4 regions of the Streptomyces umbrinus genome follow, and region 3 is predicted to be linked to each of the others. Evidence: riboswitches for the same ligand, from Rfam matches in the RefSeq annotation. Region 3 holds a riboswitch; each other region holds the start of a gene.
The links. Region 3 has a riboswitch for cobalamin ahead of QF035_RS39470 (cobalamin biosynthesis protein). Riboswitches for the same ligand answer to the same signal wherever they lie in the genome.
Positions count from the first base shown of each region.

Region 1 (5,237 bases), 5.9 Mb from region 3:
TCGACTCCTTCCTGCTCCTCACCCTCGCCCGGACCGGGGACCAGTTGCAGGGCATCAAGAAGGGCGTCCTGGAGCTGGCCGACGTGATCGCCGTCAACAAGGCGGACGGACCCCACGAGCGCGAAGCCCGGAGCGCGGCAAGGGAGTTGGCGGGCGCACTGCGGCTGATGCATCCCGCCGACGCCGCCTGGACACCACCGGTGCTGAGTTGCAGCGCCCGTGAGTCGACCGGCCTGGACACGGTCTGGGAGCGCCTCGAACAGCACCGCGCGCTCCTCGACTCGACCGGCCGCCTGGCCACCAAGCGCCGTGACCAGCAGGTCGACTGGACCTGGACGATGGTGCGCGACGAACTCCTCGGCCGCCTGAACGCCGACCCCGCCGTACGCGCCCTCGGGCCCGGTCTCGAACAGCGGGTCAGGGACGGCGAGTTGACGGCCACACTCGCCGCCGAGCGCATTCTGCGGGCGTTCGGCGGCGAGACGGACTGAGCCGCCGGACCAGGCCGGACTGAGCGGCAACACGTCGGAGTGAGCGTGCGCAACGCGTGTTCACTCCGGCCGGTGCGCCACCGGGTACGGGACGAACGTGCTGCTGTTCTGGTCGATCCGCAGCGGCCGCCCCAGGGGCGGTGCGGCGCGCTGGGGGCAGTCGAGGCGCTCGCAGACACGGCAGCCCATGCCGATGGGGGTGGCCGCGGAGGCGCTGTCGAGGTCGAGGCCGTCGTGGAGAACGCGGACGCCAAGACCGAGATATTCGCGGCGCTGGACAAGATCGTCGAGGATCCCGGGGCGATACTCGCGACCAACACCTCGTCGCTCCCGATCATGCGGCTGGGCATGGCGACGGGGCGCGCAGACAGGGTCGTCGGACTGCACTTCTTCAACCCCGTTCCCGTCCTGCCGCTGGTGGAGATCGTGGCCTCGCTCCACACCGCCCCCGGGACGGTCGAAGCCGTCGAGGACTTCGCCACGCGGGTCCTCGGCAAGACCGTGGTCCACGCGCGGGACCGGGCGGGCTTCGTCGTCAACGCCCTGCTCATCCCCTATGTGCCGGCCGCGGTCCGCATGGCCGAGTCCGGTTTCGCCACCGCCACCGCCATCGACATCGACGCGGGCATGGAACTCGGCTGGGCCCACCCCATGGGACCGCTGAAGCCGGCGGGCCTGATCGGCCTCGACCCGTCGCCTCGATCGCGGAATCCCTCTACGACGAGTTCAGGGAACCCCTGTACGCTCCGCCCCGCTGCTCCAACGGATGGTCGAGGCAGGGCTGTTGGGCCGTAAGACGGGCCGCGGGTTCCAGGTGTACGACGCCGTCCGGCAGCCAGGCAGTTGACGGCAGGGCATAGGCTGACCTGTGCAGCTGGTTCGCCCCGTCCGCCAGGCGGGATGCGTCGCAAGAGGGAACCCGGTGGGAATCCGGGACTGCCCCGCAGCGGTGAGCGGGAACGACCGCCGTCATACGCACTGGGCCCCGAGAAGCGGGACCTGGGAAGCGACGGCCAGTAGGTGTCCTCCGTACGGAGGGCGTGCTCGCGAGTCCGAAGACCTGCCATCTGCCCGTACGTGACCGATCGCGTACGGACATCCCGGTGACCTCGTGGGCGGGTCGGCGTACATATCCGGCGGACGACCGCGCCTTGCCGCGCGAGGTGTCTCTGCCGGGTGCGTCACCCCTTCGCGCTCACGTCCGTCCCGGGATCTCAGGGAGACATCTCGCGAAGGAGAGTTCCGTGACATCGAAGTCCGCAGCCGCGGCGGCACGGGCCACCGTGTACGGCTACCCCCGTCAGGGCAGTGGCCGGGAACTGAAGAAGGCGATCGAGGGGTACTGGAAGGGTCGCGTCGACGCCGACGCCCTCCGGGCCACCGCCGCCGAACTGCGCCGCACCAACTGGCGGCAGCTTGCCGAGGCCGGCATCCACGAAGTGCCGACCGGCGACTTCTCGTACTACGACCATGTCCTCGACACCAGCGTCATGGTCGGCGCGATCCCCGGGCGCCACCGCGCCGCGGTCGAGGCCGACGCGCTCGACGGCTACTTCGCGATGGCCCGCGGCACCCAGGACGTGGCGCCGCTGGAGATGACGAAGTGGTTCGACACCAACTACCACTACCTGGTCCCGGAGTTGGGCCCGGACACCGTCTTCACGGCCGACTCCGCCAAGCAGGTCGCCGAGCTCCGCGAAGCCCTCGACCTGGGCCTTGCCGCCCGGCCGGTCCTCGTCGGACCCGTCACCTATCTGCTGCTCGCCAAGCCCGCGCCCGGTGTGGCAGCCGACTTCGACCCGCTGACGCTGCTGGACCGGCTGCTGCCGGTGTACGCCGAGGTTCTCTCCGATCTGCGGGCGGCGGGCGCGGAGTGGGTGCAGCTCGACGAACCGGCGCTGGTCCAGGACCGTACGCCCGCCGAACTCAACGCGGCCACGCGCTCCTACCGTGACCTCGGCGCGCTCACCGACCGTCCGAAGCTGCTGGTCGCCTCCTACTTCGACCGGCTCGGCGACGCGTTGCCGGTGCTGGCCAAGGCCCCGGTCGAGGGTCTCGCTCTCGACTTCACCGAGGCGGCCGCCGCCAACCTGGACGCGCTCGCCGCCGTGGGCGGACTGCCCGGCAAGCGCCTGGTCGCGGGCGTGGTCAACGGCCGCAACATCTGGGTCAACGACCTCACCAAGTCCCTCGCCACGCTCGGCACCCTGCTCGGGCTGGCCGACCGGGTCGACGCGGCCGCGTCCTGCTCGCTGCTCCACGTGCCGCTCGATGCCACCGCCGAACGGGACATCGAGCCGCAGATCCTGCGCTGGCTCGCCTTCGCCCGGCAGAAGACGGCCGAGATCGTCACCCTCGCCAAGGGTCTCGCCCAGGGCACAGGCGCGATCACCGGCGAACTCGCCGCCAACCGGGCCGCCCTGGCCTCCCGCGCGAACTCGCCCATCACCCGTGACCCGGCCGTGCGGACGCGGGTCGGTGCGGTCACGGACGCCGACGCCCGCCGCTCCCAGCCGTACGGCGAACGCGCCAGCGCACAGCGTGCCCACCTCGGTCTGCCCCTCCTGCCGACCACCACCATCGGCTCCTTCCCGCAGACCGCCGAACTGCGCGTCGCTCGCGCCGACCTGCGGGCCGGGCGTATCGACACGGCCGGCTACGAGGAGCGCATCAGGGCCGAGATCCAGGAGACGATCTCCTTCCAGGAGAAGACCGGCCTGGACGTCCTCGTCCACGGCGAGGCCGAACGCAACGACATGGTCCAGTACTTCGCCGAGCAGCTGACGGGGTACCTCGCGACGCAGCACGGCTGGGTGCAGTCCTACGGCACCCGTTACGTCCGTCCGCCGATCCTGGCCGGCGACCTCTCCCGCCCCGAACCGATGACGGTGCGCTGGACGACGTACGCCCAGTCCCTGACCCGGCGCCCCGTCAAGGGCATGCTCACGGGGCCGGTCACCATGCTCGCCTGGTCCTTCGTCCGCGACGACCAGCCGCTCGGCGACACCGCCCGACAGGTCGCCCTCGCCCTGCGCGACGAGGTCAACGACCTTGAGGTGGCCGGGACTTCGGTCATCCAGGTCGACGAACCCGCGCTGCGCGAGACGCTGCCGCTGCGCGCCGCCGACCGCCCCGGCTATCTGGCGTGGGCCACCGAGGCGTTCCGGCTCACCACCGCCGGGGTCCGGCCGGACACCCAGATCCACACCCACATGTGCTACGCCGAGTTCGGCGACATCGTCCAGGCGATCGACGACCTCGACGCGGACGTCATCAGCCTGGAGGCCGCCCGCTCCCACATGCAGGTCGCCCGCGAACTGGCCGCCCACGGATATCCGCGCGAGGCCGGACCCGGCGTCTACGACATCCACTCCCCGCGCGTCCCGAGCGCGGACGAGGCAGCCGCCCTGCTCCGCAAGGGACTTGAGGCCATCCCCGCCGAACGTCTCTGGGTCAACCCCGACTGCGGCCTGAAGACCCGCGGCTGGCCCGAGACCCGGGCATCCCTGGACAACCTGGTCGCGGCAGCGCACGCGGTACGCGCCGAACTGCCCACCACTGACTGATCCGACTCATCCGATCCGAACGACCGGCCGGGGACATCCGTGTCCCCGGCCGTCACCTCGGAGGCCCTGCCCCGTCAGGTGAGTTCTGCCGCCACCAGCGCGGCCGCCCTGGCGACCAGCGGGTTTTCCTGGGGTCCGTCGGCGGCGTACTTGGTCGACAGGACGGACAGCACCAGGGGCGGACGGCCGGGAGGCCATACGACGCCCACGTCATTGGCGACCCCGTACTGCGAACCGCCCCCGGTCTTGTCCGCGAGGGTCCAGTCGCTGGGCAGGCCGGCCCGGAAACGCTCGGTGTTGGTGGTGTTGGCGATCAGCCACCCGGTCAGCCGTTCGCGGTCCTCGGCCGGGAGCGCCCTGCCGATCACGAGCCGCGCGCTGGTCTGCCCGATGGCGCGCGGGCTGGTGGTGTCGCTCTTCCGCCACGGTTCCGCGGAGTTCAGCTCGGGCTCCCACCGGTCGAGCCGGGTGATCCTGTCCCCGGTCGAGCGGGCGAACCGGGTGATCGCGGTCGGTCCGCCCAGCTCGCGCAGGAGGAGGTTCGCGGCGCCGTTGTCGCTCTGGGAGACGGCGGCGGAGCACAGCTCCTCGACCGTCAGGCCGTTCGCGACGTTCTCGTCCGTGCCCGTGATCGGGGCGTAGCCCGAGGCCGTGACGTACTCCTTGGTGTACCGGATGCGCCGGGCCAGGAACTCGCCGTCGCGGTCGAGGTCCCTCAGGACGGCCGCGGCCGTGAGCGTCTTGAACACCGAGCACATCGGGAAGCGTTCGTCGGCGCGGTAGGCCACGGTCCGGCCCGTGGCCGTGTCGTGGGCGAAGATCCCGAGGCGTGCGGAGTACTCCCGCTCCAGGTCACCCAGCTGTCCGGCGAGACGCTCTCCGCCGGGGGCCGAGGCGTTCGCCGCGGTCGGGACGGCGACCGCCAGCGCTGCTCCGGCACCCAGGGCCAGGGCCGTGCGGCGACTCGGGCGCGAGCTGAAGCGGGCGGCGCGAGAGCCGGGACCGAAACTGGAGCTGGAACCGGTGCTGGAACTGGAGCTGGGACCTGAGCGGGATCCTGTGGTGTCCAAGGCCGTACTTCCTGTTCGTGCGGGCGGGACGTTCCTTCCGATGATCAAGACGCCACGACACGACGAACCGGTTGCCTCACACCCCATACGCCCCTTACGCCACATACGCC
Region 1 is NZ_JAUSZI010000002.1:3,080,230-3,085,466, forward strand. Features, by position in the region: gene meaB (methylmalonyl Co-A mutase-associated GTPase MeaB) at 1-491, shown strand, start outside; partial or broken gene QF035_RS13605 (short-chain fatty acyl-CoA regulator family protein) at 552-728, opposite strand; partial or broken gene QF035_RS13610 (3-hydroxybutyryl-CoA dehydrogenase) at 714-1,338, shown strand; cobalamin riboswitch at 1,350-1,573, shown strand; gene metE (5-methyltetrahydropteroyltriglutamate--homocysteine S-methyltransferase) at 1,736-4,057, shown strand; gene bla (class A beta-lactamase) at 4,132-5,007, opposite strand.
Region 1: it holds a riboswitch for cobalamin, as region 3 does, so the genes downstream of both, metE (5-methyltetrahydropteroyltriglutamate--homocysteine S-methyltransferase) here and QF035_RS39470 (cobalamin biosynthesis protein) in region 3, are expected to answer to the same signal.

Region 2 (5,237 bases), 830 kb from region 3:
CGTGGGGCGGCGGGCTCGTCGGCGGACGCGGTGGTCAGGGCGAGGGATGCGACGAGGCAGATGGTGCCGATGAACGCCGTGCTTCGGGTGCGAACTTTCACCGTGACCCTCCATGAGGCGGGGAGTGGGGAAGTCACCCGGCTGCCTGGGGCAGGGTTGTGTGGGTGTCGCCCGAGCCAGCACGCAACCTGGGTGGGGGGATTGTGTGCCGCTGGCCACGGATGAGGATACTGGGGCAGGGCGGTTTGGCCTAGACCAATAACCAGCCCAACTGCCCCTGTTCCGCTGTGGGTTCACATCCCGTTCGGCTGTGGGTTCACGTCCCGCACCCACCGCGCACGTCAGACCAGGCGCGGGATCTCGATCGCCGGGCAGCGGTCCATGACCATGTCGAGGCCGGCCGCACGGGTGCGGTCGTACGCGGACTCGTCGATGACGCCCAGCTGGAACCAGACCGCCTTGGCGCCGATGGCGACCGCCTCGTCGGCGACGGGACCGGCGAGGTCGCTGTTGACGAACACGTCGACGACATCGACGTCGAAGGGGATGTCCTCCAGCGAGGCGTACCCCTTCTCACCGTGGACCGTCTCGGCCTTCGGGTGGACCGGCACTATGCGCTTGCCGTAGCGCTGGAGAACGTCCGCCACGCCGTACGCGGCACGCCGCTCGTTCGACGACAGGCCGACGATCGCCCAGGTGTCGCCGGACTCGCTGAGGATCTTGCGGATCGTTGCCGGGTCGCCGTACACGGTCGGCCTCCTTGGGATGTGTACGCGGGATGCGTACGAGGGCTGCTGCGCGCGACAACAGCGAGCGCGGCGCGGTGATTCCCCTGCCACCGGGCTCGCGCCGGGACGGTGGCTTCAGCGCGACGGCGTCAGCGTGACACGGAGGCGGCCACCAGCAGTTCCACGTTGCGGTCGCCGGGACCGCCGGCCCAGCCCTCGTGGACGCCGGCCGTCATGCCCGCGGCCAGGCCGGGGGCGTTGTACGACAGCTCCCGGTACAGGGAGGCCAGGCCCACCGCCGACAGGTCGGTGAAGTCCGGGTCGGTGCGGTGAGGGGCGGCCGACTCGACAAGGGTGGTGAACAGGGACACCGTGCCGTCCCCGTTGTCGGCCAGTTCGATCACGCGGGCGTGGTGCGGGTAGTCCAGGTGGGAGGCGGTGTTGACCTCCCAGAAGGACCGGGCGGGCGTGGGGTGCGCGTGGGGCGTGATCCGGTTGACATGGCTGTGTCCGTTGATCCAGGCCACCACGTTCGGGAACCGGTGGAGCAGGGCCAGGACCTCCGCACCGTCGTGCCGCGGCTCCTCGCCGCGGGCGGCGTCGGTGCGGCGGGTCATGCTCGGACTGTGGTGGTGGCTGAAGACCAGGACATGGGCGTCGTCGGCCCCGGCGTTGCGTACGAGGCGGCCGTCGGCGTCGTAGGACCGGGAGTTGTGCGCGGCCAGCGTCCGCTCCAGCCAGCGATGCTGATCGGTGCCCAGCGAGCCCTCGTAGTGGCCGCTTCGGTACGTCGTGTCGATGCTGATGCCGATGACGTTCTCGGCGACCCGGAACGTGTAGTACATCCGGTCGCCGTCCAGGTTGTTCTCCGTGTAGCCGTGGCCGACCGGGCCCGCTCCGGCGTGGACGGGGTCGAGATGCGCGGCCAGATAGTCGTGCGGGGTGCACAGGCGGCGCCGTTCGTCGGCCGTCACCGTCCGCGCCGAGGCCGCGTGCCGCTTCAGGATCGCCGAGAGCACCTCGCTCTTGGGGTCGTCGCCGGAGTTCAGCGCCTTCGCGTAGGCGGCCGCGTCCGTGGCCGGGACCGAGAGCAGCTTGCGGGAGCCGACGGCGAAGTCGCCCAGCGCGGGGGACAGACAGCCGCCGGGAATGTCGTCGTGGTTGCCGACCGTGGAGTACCAGGGGATGTCGAGCCCCGGGCTGGTCACGGGCCGTATCGCGGCGTCGAGGAAGCCGGGTATGCGGGGCAGCCCGCGCCGCTTGTCCAGGTCGCGCAGGGCAGCGTCGTCCGGGTGCCAGTAGAGAGGCAGGCCGGAGTTCTGAACGCCTTCGTACACCGACGGATCCCCGCTGTTGGGAGTGATCCTGCCGCCGCTCATCAGCGTGAGGAACCACTCCAGTTCGATCGCGGAGTTGTTGTCGACGTTGTCGCCCGTCGTCATCACGAAGGTGGGCGCGAGGCCGGTGTGCGGGCCCTCGCCGAGTGCGTTCACCTGCTCCACGAGCGCCACCGCCCCCGCCACCGTCAGCGCCTCCTGGGCCCGCCACGCGGCGGGCCTGCGCGACCGCAGGAACTCGGTGCGCAGCGGGTTCTGCACGTCCGTGAGGTGCAGGTCGGTGAACTGCACGAAGCACGCGAGCGGTGTGCGCCGGTCCTGGCGGCCGGTGGCGGCGGGCGCGAGATCTCCGCGTACGACGATGGGCCAACCGGGGCCCGAGACGAGGCGGCGGTAGGTGTCGGCGTGCGCGTGGCCGCTGAGGCGAGCCGTCGTCTCCAGGGTTGTCGCCGCGTACGGGGCCGCGCGTCGCGGCGCCCGGTGCGCCGGCCGTCGGATGGCGAGGGGCGCCTGCGGGGCCGCGCTCTCCGCGGCGGGGAGCGCGGAGGGGGTCGGGCGCTGCCGTGGGAAGAGGGCCGCGGCTCCGCCGGTCGCTCCCGCCGCGACGGCGCCGGACGCGAGCAGAAAGCGACGACGGTTGATCGAGGGTGCGGGTGCGGGTGCGGGTGCGGGTGCGGACGGGGACGGGGACGGGGAAGCGGGTGCGGACGAGGGCGGGGGAGTGGATGCGGTCCCCGCCGTTTCGGTCCCGGTCATGGGGTGGCCCTCCGGTGCCTCCGAGAGACTCAACTAGCGGAACCACTCATTCAGGCCGCGGGGGCAGGGGCGGGGGCAGGGGCGTGGCGTGGCCGTGAACACCGCCGGAACAGGTGGAGCGGCTGCTGGGCCCCGTCCTGCCGGTCCGCCCGCCGGTCCGCGGCACCCGCCGTGATAGCTTGCCGAGGCCAGTCGAACCCATGTACGTGGGTCAGGGAATCCGGTGGGAATCCGGAGCTGACGCGCAGCGGTGAGGGTGACGGGCGGGGCATCGGCCACTGGACCGGTATGACGGTCCGGGAAGGCGCCTCGTCCGGGTGACCCCGAGTCCGAAGACCTGCTGGCGGCCTCCGCGGTCACGCGCCGACGGGGGAGCACCGTACGACCGGGCTCCGCGTTCGAGCCCTCGACGACTGAGGAACTCCCGTGCCCGTCGCACGTCTTGCCCGTCCCGCTGCCCTCGTCCTGTCCGGGGCTCTCCTGCTGACCGGCTGCGGTTCGGGAGATTCGGAGGACTCGTCGTCCGATGCGGACTCCGGGGCCGCCGTCACCCTCGACAACTGCGGACAGACCGTACGCGTCGAGTCCCCGCCGAAGCGGGCCGTCTCCCTCAACCAGGGCACCACCGAGATCATGCTCTCGCTCGGCCTCGCCGACCGCATGGCCGGCACCGCGACCTGGACCGACCCGGTGATGAAGGGCCTGGAGAAGGCGAACGCGAAGGTGGAGCGGATCGCCGACAACAACCCCTCCTTCGAACGGGTCCTGGACGCCGACCCCGACTTCGTCGCCGCCTCGTTCGTGTCGACGCTCGGCAAGGGAGGCGTGGCCACCCGGGAGCAGTTCGAGAAGCTCGGCGTGCCCGCCTACGTCTCGCCGTCCGACTGCGTCGGCAAGGACAACGCCTCGGGCGGCGACGGCTCACGGAAGAAGGCCCTCGGCATCGACGCCGTCTACGGCGAAGTGCGCGACCTGGCCGAGGTGTTCGGCGTCGAGAAGCGGGGCGAGCAACTCGTCGCAGACCTCGAGCGGCGGACGAAGAAGGCCACTTCGGGGATCGACGCCTCCGACGTCACCCTCTTGTACTGGTTCGCCAACTCCGACTCGCCCTACATGGCGGGCTGTTGCGGCGCACCCGGCGTCATCACCCGGACCCTCGGCGCGAAGAACGTCTTCGACGACACACACGAGGAGTGGCCCCAGATCAACTGGGAGACCGTTGCCGACCGCGACCCAGATGTGCTCGTCATCGGCGACCTGACGCGCAAGTCGCAGACCGCCGAGTCCGCGAAGAAGAAGATCGAGTTCCTGGAGTCCGACCCGGTCACCAAGAACATGACCGCCGTCAGGAAGAAGCGGTACGTCCTGCTCAGCGGGCAGGCGATGAACCCGACCATCCGCACGGTCGAGGGCGTCGAGCAAGTCGCCTCCGCCCTGCGGGAGTTCGGGCTCACCGGGTGACACGGCCACGCCTGGGACTGCTCATCGCCGCGGGCGTCGCCCTGCTCCTCGCATCCGCCGCCGTCGCGATCACCGTCGGCCCCGCGGACATCCGGGTCGGCGACGTCTGGTCCGTGGTCGCGTCCCATCTCGGCTGGGGCAGCTCGGAGTTGACCCCGATCCGGGACGGGATCGTCTGGGAGCTGCGCCTGCCGCGCACGCTCCTGGCGGCCGTGTGCGGAGCCGGACTCGCCGTGTGCGGCGCGGTGATGCAGTCCCTGCTGCGCAACCCGCTCGCCGACCCGTTCGTCCTCGGGGTGTCCTCGGGCGCCTCGACCGGCGCCGTGATCGTGGTCGTCCTCGGTGTCGGCGGAGGCCTGGTCTCGGTCTCCGCGGGCGCGTTCCTCGGTGCGGTGCTGTCGTTCGGGCTCGTCCTGCTGCTCAGCCACACTCTGGGCGGGGCGACGGACCGGGTGGTGCTGAGCGGGGTCGCCGCGATGCAGCTCTTCTCCGCGCTCACCTCCTTCGTCGTGATGACCGCCGCGGACGCCGAGACCACCCGCGGGGTGCTGTTCTGGCTGCTCGGTTCGCTGAGCGGGGTCGGCTGGACCGACGTCTGGGTGTGCTTCGCGGTCCTCGCGGTGACACTGCTGGTGTGCCTCGGGTACGCGCGGGCGCTCGACGCGTTCGCCTTCGGCCAGGATGCCGCCGCCACGCTCGGGGTCTCCGTGGCCCGTACGCGACTGGTGCTGCTGTGTGCCACGGCGCTGCTGACCGCCGCGCTAGTCAGTTCGGCCGGCGCGATCGGCTTCGTCGGCCTCGTACTCCCGCATGCGGCAAGGGCGTTGGTGGGGGCGGGGCACGCCCGGCTGCTGCCGGTCACCGCCCTCGCCGGAGCGGTGTTCCTGGTGTGGGTGGACACCCTGGCGCGTACCGTCCTCGATCCCCAGGAGGTACCGGTGGGCGTGGTGACCTC
Region 2 is NZ_JAUSZI010000002.1:9,761,486-9,766,722, forward strand. Features, by position in the region: gene QF035_RS43140 (PQQ-dependent sugar dehydrogenase) at 1-101, opposite strand, end outside; gene QF035_RS43145 (CoA-binding protein) at 342-749, opposite strand; gene QF035_RS43150 (TIGR03767 family metallophosphoesterase) at 878-2,821, opposite strand; cobalamin riboswitch at 2,994-3,180, shown strand; gene QF035_RS43155 (ABC transporter substrate-binding protein) at 3,248-4,282, shown strand; gene QF035_RS43160 (FecCD family ABC transporter permease) at 4,279-5,237, shown strand, end outside.
Region 2: it holds a riboswitch for cobalamin, as region 3 does, so the genes downstream of both, QF035_RS43155 (ABC transporter substrate-binding protein) here and QF035_RS39470 (cobalamin biosynthesis protein) in region 3, are expected to answer to the same signal.

Region 3 (5,237 bases):
GGCTGGAACTTCTGGACCTTCTGGCAGTACGACAACGGCGGCAGCCTGCCGGGTGACCAGAATCTCTTCAACGGATCCCTGAATCAGCTCAGGGCGTTCGCGAGGGGACAGCAGGGGTAGCGGACCCCGGAATTCCGCCTCTGTTCGAGACCTCTCGCCGCCACTCCGACACAAGTGGAGTGATGGCACCTCTATCGCGCCACCCCGCTGCCCCCCTCAGTTCATCTTCCGTTCATCCAGGTTGCCTACGGTCCCTGTGCTACTGACGTCCAAGAGAAGCCTGGGTAAATGGAACACATCACGCTCCTCCTCGGAATCGTGATCGTTACCGCTCTCGTGTTCGATTTCACGAACGGTTTCCACGACACAGCCAACGCGATGGCGACGACCATCTCGACCGGTGCCCTGAAGCCCAAGACGGCGGTGGCCATGTCCGCCGTACTGAACCTCGTCGGTGCGTTCCTCTCCGTGGAGGTCGCCAGGACGATCTCCGGCGGCCTCATCAACGAAGAGGGCATCCGCACCGAAGTGATCTTCGCGGCGCTCGTCGGCGCCATTCTGTGGAACCTGCTGACCTGGCTCCTGGGTCTGCCCTCCAGTTCCTCCCACGCACTGTTCGGCGGCCTGATCGGCGCCGCGGTCATGTCGGCCGGCTGGTCGTCGGTGAACGGTTCGACCGTCGTCACCAAGGTCCTGCTCCCCGCGATCGCCGCGCCGCTGGTGGCCGGGCTCGCCGCGATGCTCGCCACCCGGCTGACGTACCGGATCAGCAGCAAGGCCGGTGAGCAGGCGACCTCCAAGGGCTACCGCGCCGGTCAGATCACCTCCGCGGGCCTGGTCTCGCTGGCCCACGGCACGAACGACGCGCAGAAGACCATGGGCATCATCACGCTCGCCCTGGTCACCGGCGGTGTGATCGCGCCCGGGTCGAACCCTCCCCTGTGGGTCATCGTCTCGGCCGGTATCGCCATCGCGCTCGGCACCTACCTGGGCGGCTGGCGCATCATCCGCACCATGGGCAAGGGCCTCACCGACCTCGCGCCGCCGCAGGGCTTCGCCGCCCAGACCAGCGCCGCGACGGTCATCCTGGCCTCCTCGCACCTCGGCTTCTCGCTCTCCACCACCCAGTCCTGCTCCGGCGCCGTGATGGGTTCGGGCCTCGGCCGCAAGGGCGGCGTCGTCCGCTGGTCGACCGCGACCCGCATGTTCGTCGCCTGGGGCCTCACGCTTCCCGCCGCCGGTCTGGTCGGCGCGGGCGCCGAGTTCCTCACCAAGCAGGGCACCTGGGGCATCGTCCTCACCGGCGCGCTGCTGATCGCGGGCTCGGCGGTCATCTGGACGCTCTCCCGCCGCCAGCCCGTCACCGTCGACAACGTGAACGACGTCAACGGCGAGCCCGCCGGCGTCGTGACCACCGCCATCGCCGCCGTCACCCCGCCGCCGGCGGGCACGGTCGCCGCGGCCGACGAACTCAAGACCACCATCCCGGGCCCGGACGCCACCGAGCCCGCCCGCCCGGCCACGGTGTAAGGAACCCACAGCATGAAGATCGACTGGGCAGCCCTCGGCTCCGTCTTCGGAGTCAGCCTCATCGTCACCGTCGCCCTCGTGGGCCTCTTCACCCTCGGCATCGTCGGCCTCTCCAAGCGCGAGTCCGCCTCCGCCCAGGGCGACACCGCGACCCTCGCGGTCACGGGCGCGTACGCCTGCTTCGCCGCGTGCGCGGCAGCGGTGGTGTACGGGATCTATCTGATCGTCGCCTGACGCGTCCGGCACCTCCCGTCCCGCACGACTCCGCCCCGCCGACCCTCCGGTCGGCGGGGCGGAGTCGTGTCCGTGTGTGGGCCTCAGCACACTCTCCCGTCGCAGGTCAACGGCAAGTTGACGGGTGTTCGTGGGCGTGGTGGACTGCCGGAGCCATGTACGGCGGCAGGAGAGGAAGCCGGTGTGAATCCGGCGCGGTCCCGCCACTGTTACCGGGGAATCGATACCCCGGGAGCCAGGAACTCTCGCCGTCGGTCTCGTCGAACCAGGGCGTGGACACCCTGAGTGAGGACAAATCGCCATGCGCGGCTGCCCAAGTGCCTTTCGAGCGACGGTTGTGCCCGACCTGACGGTCGGCTGAACCGATGCGTGCCGATCGCGTCTTCGCGTACGGCGCCGCCGCCGGCCTTCTCGGTGACCTGCTGCTCGGCGATCCCCGCCGGGGGCATCCGGTCGCCGCGTTCGGGCGGGCCGCGGGTGCCGTGGAGCGGGTGCTGTGGCGGGACCACCGGGGGTGGGGCGCGCTGCACACCGCCGTGTGTGCCGGCGGTGCCACCGGGCTCGCCGCGCTCGCCGGCCGTTCCGTGCGTGGCTCGCGTGCCGCGTCCGTCGCCTTGACCGCCGCCGCCACCTGGTCCGTCGTCGGCGGGACTTCACTCGGGCGGGAGGCCCGGGCCATCGGCGGGGCGCTCGCCGCCGGGGACATCGAGGTGGCCCGGGAACGGCTGCCCCACCTGTGCGGGCGGGATCCGCAGGCACTGGACGCCGACGGGATCGCCAGGGCCGTCGTCGAGTCCGTCGCCGAGAACACCTCCGACGCCGTCGTGGGCGCCCTCGTGTGGGGTGCCGCGGCCGGTGTGCCGGGGCTCGTCGGGTTCCGTGCCGTGAACACGCTCGACGCCATGGTCGGGCACAGGTCCGCCAAGTACCGGCGGTACGGCTGGGCTTCCGCACGGCTCGACGACGTCGCGGGGTGGCCGGGAGCGCGGCTCACCGCCGTCCTCGCGACCGCCGCGGGCAGCGATCCGCGAGGGGCCGTACGCGCCTGGCGTGCCGACGCCGTCAAGCACCCGAGCCCCAACGCCGGGCCCGTCGAGGCCTCGTTCGCTGGGGCGCTCGGCGTGCGGCTGGGCGGGACGCTCTCGTACGCCGGGAGGGTCGAGCACCGGCCCGTACTGAATGGTGGTGGGCGGGCCGTGGAGGTCGGGGACATCGAGCGGGCCGTACGGCTCTCGCGGCGCGTGGGCTGGCTCGCGCTCGGCGTGAGTGTCGCCGGGCGGCTCCTCGTCAACGGCCTTCGCACGAAGGGGCGTACGTCATGAGCGGGGGAACGGGCGGGGGCACAGGCGGCGGGCTGCTCGTCGCCGGTACCACCTCCGACGCGGGCAAGAGCGTCGTGACCGCCGGGATCTGCCGGTGGCTGGTGCGGCGCGGTGTCAAGGTCGCGCCCTTCAAGGCGCAGAACATGTCGCTCAATTCGTTCGTCACCCGCGAGGGCGCCGAGATCGGGCGGGCGCAGGCCATGCAGGCGCAGGCCGCGCGCGTGGAGCCCACCGCGCTCATGAATCCCGTGCTGCTCAAGCCCGGCAGCGACCGCAGCAGCCAGGTCGTCCTCATGGGCAAGCCCGTCGGGGAGATGAGCGCCCGCGGCTATCACGGCGGGCGGCAGGAACAGCTCCTCGGGACCGTCCTGGAGTGCCTCGCCGAGTTGCGGGGCACGTATGACGCGGTGATCTGTGAGGGGGCGGGCAGCCCCGCCGAGATCAATCTGCGGCGGACGGACATCGTGAACATGGGCATCGCGCGCAACGCGCGGCTGCCCGTGCTCGTCGTCGGCGACATCGACCGCGGGGGTGTCTTCGCCTCCTTCTTCGGGACCGTGGCGCTGCTCTCGCCCGAGGACCAGGCGTTCGTCGCCGGGTTCCTCGTCAACAAGTTCCGCGGGGACGTGTCCCTGCTGGAGCCCGGCCTCGACATGCTCGAGAACCTCACCGGACGTCGTACGTACGGGGTCCTGCCCTTCCAGCACGGTCTCGGCATCGACGAGGAGGACGGGATGGCGGTCTCGCTGAGGGGCTCGGTCCGGGAGTCGGCGGTCTCCTCCCCCGTCGGCGAGGGCATCCTGCGGGTGGCCGTCTGCGCGATACCGCTGATGTCCAACTTCACGGACGTGGACGCGCTGGCCGCCGAACCGGGTGTCGTCGTGCGGTTCGTGGACCGGGCGGAGGAGCTCGTCGACGCGGACCTGGTCGTCGTGCCCGGCACCCGGGGCACGGTCAGGGCCCTGGAGTGGCTGCGGGAGCGCGGCCTCGCGGACGCCCTCGCCAGAAGGGCCGCGGAGGGGCGTCCCGTGCTCGGTATCTGCGGCGGCTTCCAGATCCTCGGCGAGCACATCGAGGACGAGGTCGAGTCGCGCGCCGGCCAGGTGGACGGGCTCGGACTCCTTCCCGTGCGGGTGCGGTTCGCGCGGGAGAAGACCCTGACCCGGCCCGTCGGCGAGGCGCTCGGCGAACCCGTCGAGGGGTACGAGATCCACCACGGGGTCGCCCGGATCACGGGCGGGGAACCCTTCCTGGACGGCTGCCGGGTCGGCGAGGTCTGGGGCACCCACTGGCACGGCTCGCTGGAGTCGGACGGCTTCCGCCGGGCCTTCCTTCGCGAGGTGGCGGCCGCCGCGGGGCGCCGCTTCGTACCGGCCGCCGACACGTCGTTCGGGTCGCTGCGCGAGGAGCAGCTGGACCGGCTCGGCGATCTGATCGAGGAACACGCGGACACGGACGCGCTGTGGCGGCTCATCGAGTCCGGCGCGCCGACAGGACTGCCCTTCATTCCACCGGGAGCACCCGCATGAGCACAGTGTTGTTGTTGTCGACCGCCGACACGGATCTGCTGGCGGCGCGTGCCGCCGGCGCCGCGTACCGGATCGGCAATCCCACCCGCGTGGATGTCGCGGAGGAGCTTCCCGCGCTGGTCCGGGGCGCGGACGTCGCCGTCGTACGGCTGCTCGGCGGCAAGCGTGCCTGGGAGGACGGGCTCGCCGCTCTGAAGGCGTCCGGCATCCCGACCGTGCTGCTCGGCGGGGAGTCCGTCCCCGACGCGGAGCTGATGGCCGAGTCGTCCGTGCCCGCCGGGGTCGTCGCGGAGGCGCTGCGCTATCTGGTCGAGGGCGGCCCGGAGAACCTGACCGAGCTGGCCCGCTTCCTGTCCGACACCGTGCTGCTGACGGGCGAGGGCTTCGAAGAACCGCGGAAGATGCCCGAGTTCGGGGTCCACGGCGAGCGCGCGTACGTCGAGGGCCGTCCGACCGTGGGCGTGCTCTTCTACCGGGCCCACCAACTGAGCGGCAACACCGCCTTCGTGGACACCCTGTGCGACGCGATCGAGGCCCGGGGCGCCAACGCCCTTGCCGTGTACTGCGGTTCGCTGCGCGACGCCGACGCGGGCCTGTACGAGATCCTCGGCAAGGCAGACGC
Region 3 is NZ_JAUSZI010000002.1:8,935,857-8,941,093, reverse strand. Features, by position in the region: gene QF035_RS39485 (lysozyme) at 1-120, shown strand, start outside; gene QF035_RS39480 (inorganic phosphate transporter) at 289-1,530, shown strand; gene QF035_RS39475 (hypothetical protein) at 1,543-1,764, shown strand; cobalamin riboswitch at 1,888-2,031, shown strand; gene QF035_RS39470 (cobalamin biosynthesis protein) at 2,130-3,086, shown strand; gene QF035_RS39465 (cobyric acid synthase) at 3,083-4,615, shown strand; gene cobN (cobaltochelatase subunit CobN) at 4,612-5,237, shown strand, end outside.

Region 4 (5,237 bases), 4.6 Mb from region 3:
CCCGGACGCGGCCGTGCCGTCGCGGCGGGAGTTCGAGCGGATGCGTACGGACCGTCAGGAGGAGGATCCCCGGCAGGGCTTCCGCTGCTGCTGAGCGCGATGTCCGCTCGCTGTCGGGCCCCCGCGCTCGGCAGCGAGCGGCGGTGAGCAGCAGTGAGCGGAACGTCGTATCCGTTATACGGACAGGGGTTCCATAAAGCGGAACCGTCCCTTAGATTTCCTGCGCGTTGCACAGGTGATCAGTGAGGGGACGGAGCCGCCGTATGTCTGAAGCGCCGGATGCGCCAAGAGCGCCCGAAGGGAAACCGCCGGTGGAGACCCCGCCGGTCGTGACACCGCCTGTCGTCACACCGGTCCGTGCGGTGATCGCCGTCTGTCTGATCGCGCCGTTCGTGGCGATGCTCTGGGTGGGCTCGTACGCGAAGGTCGACCCGGCCTTCATCGGCATCCCGTTCTTCTACTGGTACCAGATGCTCTGGGTGTTCATCTCGACCGCGCTCACGATGGTCGCGTACAAGCTCTGGAACCGTGACCAGCGCGCCCGCAAGTCCCAGAAGGAGGGCGCGTCCGCATGAACGACGGCGTGAACGGCGTGGCACTCGCCGTCTTCATCTTCTTCTTCGTGGCCGTCACGGTCATGGGCTTCCTGGCCGCGCGCTGGCGCCGGGCCGAGACCGACAGTCTCGACGAATGGGGCCTGGGCGGACGGTCGTTCGGCACCTGGGTCACCTGGTTCCTGCTCGGCGGCGACCTCTACACGGCGTATACGTTCGTGGCGGTCCCGGCGGCGATCTACGCGGCGGGCGCGGCCGGCTTCTTCGCCGTGCCGTACACGATCCTCGTCTATCCGCTGATCTTCACGTTCCTGCCCCGCCTGTGGTCGGTCTCGCACAAGCACGGGTACGTGACGACGTCGGACTTCGTGCGCGGACGCTTCGGCTCGAAGGGCCTGTCGCTGGCCGTCGCGGTGACGGGCATCCTCGCGACGATGCCGTACATCGCGCTCCAACTGGTCGGCATCCAGGCCGTCCTGGACGTGATGGGCGTCGGCGGCGGCGAGGACACCAACTGGTTCGTCAAGGACCTGCCGCTGCTCATCGCCTTCGGCGTGCTGGCCGCGTACACGTACTCGTCCGGTCTGCGCGCGCCCGCCCTGATCGCGTTCGTGAAGGACACGCTGATCTACATCGTCATCGCGGTGGCGATCATCTACATCCCGATCAAGCTGGGCGGCTTCGACGAGATCTTCGCCAAGGCGGGCGAGGCGTACAGCCAGACCAACCCGGCGACGGGCGCGCCGCGCGGTGCGCTGGCACCGGGCGAGGCGGGCCAATGGACGTACGCCACGCTGGCGTTGGGCTCCGCCCTGGCACTCTTCATGTACCCGCACTCGATCACGGCCACGCTGTCGTCGCGCAGCCGTGAGGTGATCCGGCGCAACACCACGATCCTGCCGCTGTACTCGCTGATGCTGGGCCTGCTCGCGCTGCTCGGGTTCATGGCGATCGCGGCCGGAGTCAAGGTCAGCAACGGGCAGTTGGCGATCCCGCAGCTCTTCGAGGACATGTTCCCGGCGTGGTTCGCGGGGGTGGCCTTCGCGGCGATCGGTATCGGTGCGCTGGTGCCCGCGGCGATCATGTCCATCGCTGCGGCGAACCTCTTCACCCGCAACATCTACAAGGACTTCATCCGGCCCGACGCGACGCCGGCCCAGGAGACCAAGGTCTCCAAGCTGGTCTCGCTGCTCGTGAAGGTGGGTGCGCTGGTCTTCGTCCTCACCATGGACAAGACGGTGGCCATCAACTTCCAGCTGTTGGGCGGGATCTGGATCCTGCAGACGTTCCCGGCGCTGGTCGGTGGGCTGTTCACCCGGTGGTTCCACCGGTGGGCGCTGCTCGCGGGCTGGGCGGTCGGCATGCTGTACGGGACGATCGCCGCGTACGGTGTCGCCTCGCCGACGCAGAAGCACTTCGGTGGTTCCGCGAAGGAGATTCCCGGGATCGGGGAGATCGGGTACATCGGTCTGACGGCGTTCGTCCTGAACGTGGTCGTCACGGTCGTCCTGACCTTCGCCCTCAGGGCCTTCAAGGCCCCCGACGGCATCGACGAGACGTCCCCCGAGGACTACACGGCGGACGCGGGCGACAAGGGCGTCCAGGTCGAGCTGCCGCCGGCGACGGCGGGGGCCAGCCACTGACTCGGGGGCTCCGCCCCCGAACCCCCGCTGCGCGGTTCCCCGCGCCCCTAGAAGGGGCGCGGGGAACCGCGCGACCAGCCACAACGCAGCCGCACACGCCAACTGCCCCTGGTCACGCGAAAGTTCGCGGTTACGCTGGCCAGTGTGACCGTTCGCTCACCGATCGTCCTCGACAGTGATCCCGGCATAGACGACGCCGTGGCCCTCCAGTACCTGCTCGGCACAGGCAGGTGGGACCTCAGGGCCTACACCTCGGTGGGCGGCAACCTCCCCGCCGAGCAGACCTACCGCAACGCCCGCGCCCTGGCGAGAGCCCTCCGCATCGACACCGACGTCCCGGTCCACCGCGGAGCGGCCCGCCCCCTCACCCGCCTCCCGTACGCGGCCGCCGCCCACTTCCACGGCCCCGCGGGCCTCGGCCACGAAATGCTGCCCGACTCGACCGCCGCGCACCTGACGGAGTCCTCCGCACAGGCGCTGCTGCGCCTCTCCCGGGAGCACGAGGGCGAGTTGACCGTCTGCGCCACCGGCCCGCTCACCAACGTGGCCATCGCGCTCCTGGAGGACCCGGTCTTCGCCCGGCGCGTGAAGAAGTTCGTGTTCATGGGCGGCAACGCGCAGGTGCCGGGCAACATCACCCCGGTCGCCGAGTTCAACATGTGGGCGGACCCGGACGCCGCCGAGGTGGTGCTCTCCTCCGGCATCCCGTTCACCATGGTCGATCTGGACGCCTCGCACCGCTGGCTCTTCGGCCCCGCCGACCTCGCCGCGCTGGAGGCGGCGGGAGCGGGTGCGGCGCTCGCGGCCCGGCTGCTGCGGGTCTACACCGACTCCTACCGCCGCCACGGCGGAGGCGACTCCTGCCCGTTGCACGACCCGCTCGCCGTGGGCGTGTGCGCGGACGAGTCGTTCGTGACGCTCGCGGAGGGAGCCGTCGTGGTCGAGTGCTCCAGCGAACTCACCCGCGGCCAGACCGTGTTCGTCCCCTCGGCCGCCGAGCGGAACTACTACACCGAGTCGCCCGCCCTGACCGCCCGCACCCGCCACACGGGCCGCGTGGCCCTCGGCCCGGGCCCGCGCGACTTCACGAAGGACTTCGTCACGACCCTGCCGCAGTGGCCGGCCATGGCCTGAGCCCGCCCCCTCGGACGTCCCTGGCACCGGCGCGACGCCCCCGGGCAACCGGTGCGGGAAAAACTCGGCAGCCCCGCGCCGTACCCCTCGGGCACACTGCCGAGCATGGACATCCTGATCAGGCGGGCGAGGCCCGAGGAGTACGAGGCTGTGGGAGAGATAACCGCGCAGGCCTATCTCGGGGACGGGCTCCTCGACTTCGGGGAGAGCGACGAGTATCTGGGCGAGCTGCGGGACGTCGCGAAGCGGGCCGCGGCCGCCGACGTGCTGGTGGCCGTCGTGGGGGCAGGAGCGGGCGAGCGGGTCGTCGGCGGCGTGACCTTCGTCCCGTCCGGCGGGCCGATGGCCGACATCGCGCGCGAGGGTGAGGCCGAGATACGGATGCTGGCGGTCGCCAAGGAGGCCCGCGGGCACGGGGCGGGCGAGGCCCTCGTACGCGCCTGCGTCGACCGCGCCCGGGCCACGGACGGCTGCGTACGCGTCGTGCTGTCCACCCAGCGCACCATGCACAGCGCCCATCGCATCTACGGACGCCTCGGCTTCACCCGCGCCCCCGACCGCGACTGGAACCCGATCCCGGACCTCGACGACATCATGCTGCTCACCTACGAGTTGACACTCTGACACCCTCCGAAGCCGACACGACACAACATGTGGGGGTGCTTCCCGAGCCCGGCACAAGATGTATGCTCATGCTCGCTGTCGCCGCAGGGGAATCCGGTGCGAATCCGGAACTGTCCCGCAACGGTGTACTTGTGCATGTCTGTCCCCGGAGGAGAGCCGTGCGCCTGGTCAGTCCGAGGACCTGCCGACAGCGTGCCCAGGCCACCCGGCCCGGGTGCCATGACGTCCGGGCCTCGCGGAGTGGGCCGGTGGACGCGGCGTACCGCTGCGCAGAGCGTGTACCCCCGTGTGCCCCGAACCCCCCTCCCCGCAGGCCCCGTGCCGAGCGAGGGAGAGCCCCACGTGACCATCGCGCCAGCCGATCCGGTCTCAGCGAAAGCGCCCCAGTACCAGCAGGACAGGGCCGAGGCCGACGGACCGGGAACCGTGTTGCTGCGGACCCTGACCGACCTCACCGCCGACCTTCCCGACGCCGATCCCGGCAGGGTCGCCGCCGCCGCGCTGCGCGGCCGGTCCTCCGTGGGGGCCGACGGGATCACCGCGGAGCTGCGCGAGCTGGCCACTGAGGCGGCCGCGGGCCTGATCTCCGAGGACCCCGTGTACTCGAAGCTGGCCGCCCGCCTGCTGACGATCGGCATCGCCGAGGAGGCCGCCTCGCAGGGGGTCAGGTCCTTCTCCGAGTCCGTCGCGGTCGGCCACCGCGAGGGCCTGATCGCCGACCGCACCGCCGAGTTCGTACGGACCCACGCGGCCCGTCTGGACGCGCTGATCGACCTCGAGGGCGACGACCGCTTCGGCTACTTCGGCCTGCGCACGCTGCACAGCCGGTATCTGCTGCGGCACCCGATCACGCGGTCCGTCATCGAGACGCCCCAGCACTTCATGCTGCGCGTGGCGAGCGGGCTGGCCGAGGACGACTCGGCCAGGTCCGTCGACGAAGTGGCCGCCCTGTACCGGCTGATGAGCCGCCTCGACTACCTGCCGTCCTCCCCCACGCTCTTCAACTCCGGTACGCGGCACCCTCAGATGTCGTCCTGCTACCTCCTCGACTCCCCGCTGGACGAGCTGGACTCCATCTACGACCGCTACCACCAGGTGGCCCGTCTCTCGAAGCACGCGGGCGGCATCGGCATCGCGTACTCCCGTGTGCGCTCGCGCGGTTCCCTGATCCGCGGGACGAACGGGCACTCGAACGGCATCGTCCCGTTCCTCAAGACGCTCGACGCCTCGGTCGCCGCCGTGAACCAGGGCGGCCGGCGCAAGGGCGCGGCCGCGGTCTACC
Region 4 is NZ_JAUSZI010000002.1:4,319,394-4,324,630, forward strand. Features, by position in the region: gene QF035_RS18830 (YbdD/YjiX family protein) at 1-94, shown strand, start outside; gene QF035_RS18835 (DUF3311 domain-containing protein) at 264-575, shown strand; gene mctP (monocarboxylate uptake permease MctP) at 572-2,197, shown strand; gene QF035_RS18845 (nucleoside hydrolase) at 2,342-3,331, shown strand; gene QF035_RS18850 (GNAT family N-acetyltransferase) at 3,437-3,955, shown strand; cobalamin riboswitch at 4,018-4,158, shown strand; gene QF035_RS18855 (ribonucleoside-diphosphate reductase subunit alpha) at 4,298-5,237, shown strand, end outside.
Region 4: it holds a riboswitch for cobalamin, as region 3 does, so the genes downstream of both, QF035_RS18855 (ribonucleoside-diphosphate reductase subunit alpha) here and QF035_RS39470 (cobalamin biosynthesis protein) in region 3, are expected to answer to the same signal.